Regions from separate parts of the Bradyrhizobium sp. USDA 4538 genome, predicted to be linked through region 2. Evidence: predicted binding sites of a transcription regulator. Region 2 holds the regulator's gene; the other holds the start of a gene.
What was found. Region 2 encodes HrcA, which represses chaperone genes, less so after heat shock. Its sites were predicted from a motif close to GTTAGCACTCNCNNNNNGNGAGTGCTAAC; they were not measured.
Positions count from the first base shown of each region.

Region 1: groES (co-chaperone GroES) is a predicted target of HrcA. The motif match lies at 1,966-1,994, and genes of this name have one in related genera.

Region 1 covers NZ_JALJZE010000001.1:8,553,844-8,558,718, forward strand. Annotated here, with positions in the region: gene groL (chaperonin GroEL) at 1-1,526, opposite strand, end outside; gene groES (co-chaperone GroES) at 1,617-1,931, opposite strand; gene J2R78_RS39550 (amidohydrolase family protein) at 2,225-3,733, opposite strand; gene J2R78_RS39555 (acetamidase/formamidase family protein) at 4,104-4,875, shown strand, end outside.
Region 2 covers NZ_JALJZE010000001.1:3,757,593-3,762,467, reverse strand. Annotated here, with positions in the region: gene J2R78_RS16925 (AraC family transcriptional regulator) at 1-756, shown strand, start outside; gene J2R78_RS16920 (VOC family protein) at 825-1,250, shown strand; gene grpE (nucleotide exchange factor GrpE) at 1,299-1,904, opposite strand; gene hrcA (heat-inducible transcriptional repressor HrcA) at 2,070-3,158, opposite strand; gene rph (ribonuclease PH) at 3,341-4,054, shown strand; gene rdgB (RdgB/HAM1 family non-canonical purine NTP pyrophosphatase) at 4,066-4,701, shown strand; gene hemW (radical SAM family heme chaperone HemW) at 4,688-4,875, shown strand, end outside.

The sequences.
Region 1 (4,875 bases), 4.8 Mb from region 2:
GAGGCGTTCTGGATCGCGACGCGAACCACCTTGGTCGGGTCGATGATGCCCTTGGTGACGAGATTGCCGTACTCGCCGGTCTGGCTGTCAAAGCCGAACGAATACTGATCCTTCTCCAGGATCTTGCCGACGATGACGGAGCCGTCTTCACCGGCGTTGATCGCGATCTGGCGAGCGGGAGCCGACAGCGCCTTGCGCACGATCTCGACGCCGGTCTTCTGGTCGTCGTTCTTGGTCCGGATGCCCTTGAGATGCACAGAGGCACGGAGCAAGGCGACGCCGCCGCCCGGAACGATGCCTTCCTCGACGGCCGCGCGGGTCGCATGCATCGCGTCATCAACGCGATCCTTGCGCTCCTTCACCTCGACCTCGGTCGCGCCGCCGACGCGGATCACCGCGACGCCGCCTGCGAGCTTGGCGAGACGCTCCTGCAGCTTCTCACGGTCGTAGTCCGAGGTGGTCTCCTCGATCTGCGCCTTGATCTGGGCAACGCGAGCGTCGATGTCGGCCTTCTTGCCGGCGCCGTTGACGATCGTGGTGTTCTCCTTGTCGATCATCACCTTCCTGGCGCGGCCGAGCATCTGCAGCGTGACGTTCTCGAGCTTGATGCCGAGGTCTTCCGAGATCGCCTGGCCGCCGGTCAGGATCGCGATGTCCTGTAGCATGGCCTTGCGGCGATCGCCGAAGCCCGGCGCCTTGACGGCCGCGACCTTCAGGCCGCCACGCAGGCGGTTCACGACGAGGGTGGCGAGCGCTTCGCCTTCGACGTCTTCAGCGACGATCACCAGCGGCTTGCCGGTCTGCACCACGGCCTCCAGCAGCGGCAGCAGCTCGTTCAGCGAGGAGAGCTTCTTCTCGTTGATGAGGATGTAGGCGTCGTCCATTTCAACGCGCATCTTGTCGGCGTTGGTGACGAAGTAGGGCGAGATGTAGCCGCGGTCGAACTGCATGCCCTCGACGACGTCGAGTTCGGTCTCGAGCGACTTGGCTTCCTCGACCGTGATCACGCCCTCGTTGCCGACCTTCTTCATGGCGTCGGAGAGGAACTTGCCGATCTCGGCATCGCCGTTGGCCGAAATGGTGCCGACCTGGGCGATCTCCTCGTTCGAGGTGACCTTCTTCGAGTTCTTCTGGAGGTCGGCCACGACGGCTTCGACCGCGAGGTCGATACCGCGCTTCAGATCCATCGGGTTCATGCCGGCGGCGACTGACTTGGCGCCTTCCTTCACGATCGCAGCCGCGAGCACGGTCGCGGTGGTGGTGCCGTCGCCGGCCGCGTCAGCGGACTTGGAGGCGACTTCGCGCACCATCTGGGCGCCCATGTTCTCGAACTTGTCCTCGAGCTCGATCTCCTTGGCGACGGCAACGCCGTCCTTGGTGATGCGGGGCGCGCCGAACGACTTGTCGAGGACGACGTTGCGGCCCTTCGGACCGAGAGTGACCTTCACGGCATTGGCGAGGATGTCGACACCGCGCAGCATGCGGTCGCGGGCATCGACGCCTAATTTGACTTCTTTAGCTGACATATTTGTCCTCCCAGAATTGAAATTCGTCTCTCACCTGCAAGGCAGCACCGGCAGGCACTCCTCAGGGGTGAGCGTTTGCGCCGGTCGGCGTTAGGCCGCCTTCTTGGAGCCGGCGACGTCGGTAAGAACGCCCATGATGTCGCTCTCCTTCATGATCAACAGCTCCTGGCCGTCGATCTTGACCTCAGTGCCCGACCACTTGCCGAACAGCACGCGGTCGCCGACCTGGATATCGATCGGAATCAGCTTGCCGCTCTCGTCGCGGCCGCCGGGACCAACGGCGATGACTTCGCCCTGGGAGGGCTTTTCCTTGGCCGTGTCGGGAATGATGATGCCGCCTGCGGTCTTCTGTTCAGCCTCGATGCGCTTGACCACGATGCGGTCGTGAAGCGGACGGAATTTCATGCGATCCTCCTTGGCTTTTTGTGATTATTGCTGGATTGGCAGTCGCAATGAGCGAGTGCTCGCCGCTCCTCACATAAGCCTGTGACACTTGGGTGCAAGGGCTTCAACCCATGTCGCCTGTTGGTCCAAGCAGCGGTTGGGGATGTCCGCTATTCCGCCGCTGTCAGAGGATAAGCAGACATCCGGCAAACGGGCCAAAAGCGACGCGATTGCCCCTATGCCGAAGTCGGATTTGCGGCAGCCGCGCGTCCATTGCGCCAGCGGAGCTTGCCCGCGCCGCTGGCCCCGTTCACCTAGGTGGCGCGAACGTAGCCGTAGCGCAGGTTCGATGGTTGCTTCGCGGCTTGCATGTACTCGTTCTTGAGTGCCGCGAGGCGGTCCTCGGAAAAGGCCGGCATCCTGGTGTTCTCAGCCGCCTTCAACTTGATCTTGTAGAACCTGGTTGCGTTGCCCGCGAAGATCAGCTGCTTGGTAGCACTGTTGGCGTCGCCAAGCGCGACAAAGCCGTACTTCTTCTGCATATCCTCCGGGATTTCGAGCCGGCGGAGCGCCTCGATCTGCCACTGCGGTGAGCCGTACCAGACCGAGTCGGTGCCCCACATGACGTGATCAACGCCCATCCCCTTGATCAGCGTGCCGACAAGCGCGGCGCAGAACTTCGGATGCGCCACTGCCGAGTTGGCAAAGGACGTGCCGAGCTCCGCATAGACATTGGTGACGCCGAACTTCTGCGGGATCTCCGCGAGATCGGAGGCCCACTGGATGCGGCCGGTCTGCTCGAACTCCGCCCACGCCTTGTCGGGCAACTCGAGGAATGGCCGCAGCGCCGAGTGATAGATCACGAAGTTCATCTGCGGCCAATCCTTGGCGGCCTTTCCGATGTCCCACGCCGTTGCGTATTCCCACACGCCGGCGAACGACTTCTCATAGTCGGGCGGCAGCAGCCCCTTGTGGATGCACAGCGTGTTGATGCCGGCCTTCACCGCTTTCTCGTAGAACGGATACATCACCGGCTCGTCGTCGAGCCGCCATGGAAACTTCGAGGGCGCCAGCGGATCGCCAATCGTATAGGACTTCCAGGATTCCGGCTTGTAGACCTCGATCGCCTTGTCCACCTCGTCCATCCAGCCGGGTTGCTTGGGGGTGATGACGCTGTGCGCCAAGAGGCGCCGCGATCCGGCGAAGTCATTGATCAGCTCCCGCGCCTTGACGATCTGCTCGTTGGACAGGAGCCACCAGCTCGGGTCATCGAATGGCGCGCCGCTCAGGAGCGCCATGTTGGTGTCGCTGTCGTAGTAGACCTCTTTCACGTAGTTCTGGAATTTGTAGCGGGCGAGCGAGGAAACGCCTCCCTCCTTCATCTTCGGGTTCCAGTGCTCGCTCGCGAACTTGCCGAGGTCCAACAGCTCCGCGTGATTGAAATCGTCGCGCACGAAATGGGTCTGGACATCGAAGATGAACTGGTCGGCGAGGCTTTGCGCGCGCGCCAGCATGAGCTCGGGCTCGCGGGCCTCGGCGGGCGCGACCTGGAAAACATTGCCGTAGATGTCGTTCATGGCGAGGAACGCTGCCGCCATGCCGCAGCTCGTGTGCAGGAACTGCCTGCGGCTCAAGCCGAGGTGCTTGCCGTTCACGTCGGCGAGCTCGTTGATCCGCGCCTCGACCTTCTTCTGCGTGGCGCTCTGCGGGGGCGGGAGATACTCGCCGTTGGAAACAATCTGTGTCGGTATAGGCGTTGCAGCCGATGCAACCTCCGCGCCCGTGACGAGACGCTGTTCTCGCTCACTAAGCCAGGTGCTCATTGTTCTCCTCCCGTTTGTTGGCTAGTGCTGAGCAGTGCGCGCGTGAGGTGTGCGTTGGCCACTCCCAATCAGTTAGGTGGACCGACTAGGCGACCTCTCCTGTTCAGCCGCGCATGAACCCATCACACGCAGTACGCCCGGGCTTGCTCTCTTCATTGCTGCGAGAGCGCGGGCATACGCGAAAAACTACTTGCGGTAGTGGCGTATCATCGCTGAATTCAATGCTTAAAGCTTTATTGGCGCAAGCGATGTAATGCGACAGTCACACTGTCCCAACGCGGCATCAGTCCTTCATCCGATCATTTTCCGAGCCGAAGTGTAAAAGGCTCGTTGTTCAAATGGACTGCGTCGGCTCACAACGGGCATTCCATTGACGGGACAGCTCGGCAGGAGTTTGCTGGTGCAACTGCGCGTAAGCAATCCCGGCCGGGGGCCACATTCGGTCATCGGACCGATCGCTGTGAACCGCGCCGAACCGGGCAACGTGCTGGAAAGCCGGTACCAATCGATCCGTCCCTACGAATGGGGCGCAGTGTTCAACAACCCGGGATCGCTCGGCACGGGGCTGCTGCCGCAGGACTATGCGCAGGCGCAGATCAAGTACGTCGATCTCGACCTTGGCGCCATGACGGGCAGGTTTTTGCCCAACATCAGCATTCCATTGAAGCCGTTCCAGGGAATCTTGGGCGTTTCGCCGCTGGACGGCTATTTCCCGCCCGTGAGCCCCGGCGTGACCAACTCGGTGCCTCCGGGCCCGCACGCCAGCAATCTCGATCTCAACGAGTTGTCCGAAGGCTCGACGCTCTACATCCCGGTGTGGAAGCCGGGCGCCCTCATCTATACGGGCGATACCCACGCGGTGCAGAGGGACGGCGAGATTTCGCTCGCCGCGCTGGAGACGCGGCTGAAAGAGCTGCGCATCCAAGTCATCCTCAACAAGCAGAAGAACCTGGCCTGGCCGGTGGCGGAGACCGACGCACATTGGATCGTCATCGGGCTCGACAAGGACCTGAACGCGGCGATGACGCTTGCCGAGCGCAATGCGATCAAGTTTCTGGCGACGCGGGCGAAGATCAGCGAGCTGGACGCCTACGCCCTATGCAGCATCGCCGTAAGCTTCCGCGTGACGCAGGTGGTGGACA
Region 2 (4,875 bases):
ACCGCAACGGGCCGGTTCGCGCAGCGGCAGACCGCGCCGCTGATCGTCCCGCTGATCATCAGTTTCGGCTCGCCGTTCCTGATCGCGCTGTCGCGCGAGCCCGATGCGGCCGACCGTCAGCTCAGCTTCGCCGCCGGCCTGCATGCCGGGCCTGTCTACATCGAGTCCGACGGCCACGCTGCCTGCGTGCAGGTCGATTTCACCCCGCTCGGCGCCTACGGCTTCTTCGGCGGCGCCGTGACCGACCTGGTCGGGCGCATGGTCGATATCGACGATGTGCTCGGCCATGATGGCCGTCGTCTGCGCGAACAGCTCGGCGCCGTGACGTGCTGGCAGCGCCGCTTCGACCTGATCGAGGCGTTCGTGCTGCGCCGCGCCGGCCACATGCCGTCTCCCGAAATCGCGTTCGCCTATCGAAAACTGGCGCGTTCGGCCGGCGCCATCAGCATCACGGCATTGGCCGACGAGATCGGCTGGAGCCGCAAGCATCTTGCCGGCCGGTTTCGGTCCGAGCTCGGCCTCGCCCCCAAATCGCTGGCGCGCATGATGCGGTTTCACCGAGCGAGCAGCCTGGCACAAAGCGGCGCCGCGCTCGGCTGGGCGGGGATCGCGGCGGAAAGCGGCTATGCCGACCAGGCCCATCTCGCCCGCGAGTTCGTCGAATTCGCAGGCGAACCGCCAACCGCCTGGGCGCGCCGCCAGGCGCTGACCGACCGCCGGCTGGTCCATTCCGACAATGGGCTGCCGGACTGGTAACAAACCTTCAAGCCGACGCCGCGTTGCCTCGTGCAGGATGGCGCCGTCAGCCAAGGAGGTGAGCGACCATGACGCACGACATCGAACCGCCCCGCATCTACCCGACCCTGCGCTGCAAGGACGCCGAGGCGATGACCAATTGGCTCACGACGGTGCTTGGGTTCACCGAACACGTCGTCTACCGCGACGGTGGCGTGATCCATCACGCCGAGCTCGCCTATGGTTCCTCGATGCTGATGCTGGGTCAGAGCCGTGACGACGCCTATGGCAAGCTGGTCGGCGACCTCGACCACCGCCGCACCGACTCGATCTATATCGCCGTCGGCGATCCCGACGCGCTGCACGCGAAGGTCAAGGCTGCCGGCGCCAAGATCGAGATGGAACTGCGCGATACCGACTATGGCAGCCGCGACTTCGCCTGCCGCGATCCGGAGGGAAATCTCTGGAGCTTCGGCACCTATTGGCCGAAGGCACACGAGAAGCCGCGACCGTGAGCCCGCGCAATCCGCGAACTCGCAAAGGGGCAGCCGGGATCGGACGGATCAGGCGGTGATGTCGGCGGTCGGGGCGGCCTTGGCGCCGCCCTTGGAGACGCCGACCAGCGCCGGACGCAGGATGCGCTCGCCGATCATGTAACCGGCCTGCACGACCTGCACCACGGTGCCCGACGGCACCGACGGATCTGGCACCTCGAACATCGCCTGCTGGAAGTTCGGATCGAACTTCTCGCCGATCGGGTCGAACTTCTTGACGCCGTTCTTCTCCAGCGCGTTGAGCAGCGAACGTTCGGTCAGCTCGACGCCTTCGATCAGCGCCTTCAGGCCGGGATCGGCGGCTTCCTTGGTCTCGGCCGGCACCGCATCGAGCGCGCGCTGCAGGTTGTCCGCGATATCGAGCACGTCGCGGGCAAAGCCGGTGATGCCGTAGGTCTTGGCGTCGGCGACCTCGCGGCGGGTGCGCTGGCGGAGATTCTCCATCTCGGCCAGGGTGCGCAGCGTCCGGTCGCGCGCCTCGGCGAGTTCCTTGGTCAGCGCCTCCGCCGATCCGGCCTCGGGCTCGTCAGGCATGATGTACGGCTTCGAGACCACGGGCTCACCCGTCGGCGCCGAATTCTCGGTGTTGTCATTGGCCCGGTTCGGATCGGTCATGGCTTGCCTTCTCGAAAACTCGCGTCGGTTCAAATCTTGGGGATTGCTTGCCGGGATATCGTGCTTTGGCCGGCGAAAATCAAGCGCAACATACCGGTCTCGGGAACAGGAATCTCCGGCTTGGGTGAAGAAAACCCGTCAAATGAAAGCGAAATCGCCCTCCGGTCAGCCGCCCAGCATCTTGCTGACGATGCGCGCGGCATAATCGACGGTCGGGATCACCCGCGCATAGTTCAGCCGCGTCGGTCCGATCACGCCGAGGACGCCCACGATCCGCCCCTGGGCGTCGCCGTAGGGCGCGATGATGGTGGAGGAACCCGACAGCGAGAACAGCTTGTTCTCCGAGCCGATGAAGATCCGCACGCCCTCGCCGCGTTCGGCGCGGCCGAGCAGATCGATCACGCCGCGCTTGGTTTCGAGATCGTCGAACAGCGACTTGATGCGCTCGAGATCGTCGAGCGCATGCAGATCCTCGAGCAGATTGGCGTGACCGCGCACGATCAGCTGGCGGTCCTCGTTCTCGCCGCCGGACCAGCTTGCGATGCCCGCCGCGACCACCTTTTGGGTGAGCTGATCGAGCTCGGCGCGGTTTTGCGTCAATGCCGTCTCGAGCTCGAGCCGCGCTTCGGCCAGCGTGCGGCCGCGGATCCGCGCATTGAGGAAGTTGGTCGCTTCGGTCAGGGCCGAGGATGGAACACCCGGCGGCAGCGCCAGGACGCGGTTTTCGACCTGGCCGTCTTCGCCGACCAGCACGACCAGCGCCTTCTCCGGCTCCAGCCGGACGAACTCGATATGCTTCAGCCGCGCATTCGACTTTTGCGTCAGCACCACCGCCGCGGCGCGGGTCAGTCCCGACAGCCGCGTCAAGGCTTCGCCAAGCGCGGCCTCGACGGATTGCGCGCGGCCGACGGCAGCAAGCTGGGTCTGGATCGACTGACGCTCGGCCTCGGTGAGGTCGCCGACCTGCATCAGCGCATCGACGAAGAAGCGCAGCCCGAGTTCGGTCGGTAACCGGCCGGCGGAGGTATGCGGCGCATAGATCAGGCCGAGCTGCTCGAGATCCGACATCACATTGCGGACCGAGGCCGGCGACAGCGGTAATGCAATCAGGCGCGAGATGTTGCGCGAACCGACCGGCTCGCCGGTCGCGAGATAGCTTTCGACGATTTGACGAAAAATGTCGCGCGAACGCTCGTTGAGCTGGGCGAGCCCGGCATGCGGCGCGATCAGGCCAATCGGATCGTGGTGAGTCACACTCCAGTCCCTCACAATTACTGCATAATTTGTCGATCCGGGAGGCCGATGACAAGCATGCATTCTGCCCCCTCGTACCGGACCATACCGGGGCCGAAAACCCTCGCCAAAACCCTTGCCGCTGCCCCTTCCCGCTCCTACAAGCACGGCCAGCCAATTTTCTCGGATTTCTGGAGGATTTCATGCGGCCAAGCCGCCGTGCACCCGATGAACTGCGTCCCGTGTCGCTGGAACGCGGCGTCGTCAAATATGCCGAGGGTTCCTGCATGGTGAAGTTCGGCGACACCCATGTGCTGGTGACCGCCACGCTGGAAGAGCGATTGCCGCCGTGGCTGAAGGGCCAGGGCCGCGGCTGGGTCACCGCCGAATACGGCATGCTGCCGCGTGCCACCCTGGAACGCACCCGCCGCGAGGCCTCGGCCGGCAAGCAGGGCGGCCGCACGGTCGAGATTCAGCGGCTGATCGGCCGCTCGCTGCGCGCGGCGGTCGATCTCGAGGCGCTCGGCGAGCGCCAGATCACGGTCGATTGCGACGTCATCCAGGCCGACGGCGGCACCCGCACCGCCTCCATCACCGGTGCCTGGGTGGCGCTGGCCGACTGCATCAACTGGATGAAGACCCGCAACATGCTGAAGACCAATGTGTTGCGCGACAATGTGGCGGCGATCTCCTGCGGCATCTACCAGGGCACGCCGGTGCTCGATCTCGATTATGCCGAGGATTCCGAAGCCGACACCGACGCCAATTTCGTCATGACCGGCGACGGCCGGATCATCGAGGTGCAGGGCACCGCCGAGAAGACGCCGTTCTCGGAAGGTGAATTCCTGGCGCTGATGGCGCTGGCGCGCAAAGGTGTCGCGCGTCTGGTCGACTTGCAAAAGATCGCGGTGGCGTAGTCAGATTGGTCATGCACCGCCGAATCACCGGAAGGCTCGTCATCGCCACCCATAATCCCGGCAAGCTTGCCGAGATGCGGGAATTGCTGGCGCCGCACGGCGTCGAGGTGGTGTCGGCCGGCGAGCTCGACCTCGCCGAGCCCGAGGAGACCGGAGACAATTTTCGCGCCAACGCGGCGATCAAGGCGATTGCGGCAGCGAAGGCGACCGGACTGCCCGCCTTCGCCGACGATTCCGGCCTCGTGGTCGATGCGCTCGACGGAGCGCCCGGGATCTACTCGGCGCGCTGGGCCGGCGAGGGCAAGGACTTCATGGCGGCGATGACGCGGATCGAGCGGCTGCTGCAGGAACGCGGCGCCACCGCACCGGACCGGCGCAAGGCGCACTTCGTGTCGGCGTTGTGCGTGGCCTGGCCCGACGATCATCTCGAGGAGGTCGAGGCCCGCGCCGATGGAACCCTGGTCTGGCCGCCGCGTGGCACTGCCGGCTTTGGCTACGATCCGGCCTTCCTGCCCGACGGCTACACGCGGACCTTCGGCGAGATGACCAGCATCGAGAAGCACGGCCTGCCGCCGCTCGGGCTCGGCCTGTCGCATCGCGCCCGCGCCTTCGTGAAGCTCGCGGAGATCTGCCTTGAGCCACGCTGACCGAGAAGCCTTCGGCGTCTACGTGCACTGGCCGTTCTGCCTGTCGAAATGCCCGTATTGTGATTTCAACAGCCATGTGCGGCATGCGCCGGTCGACGAGGAGCGTTTCGTGCGCGCGTTCGCCCGCGAGATCGAGACGACGGCCGCGCGCGTGCCGGGGCGGCAGGTGTCCTC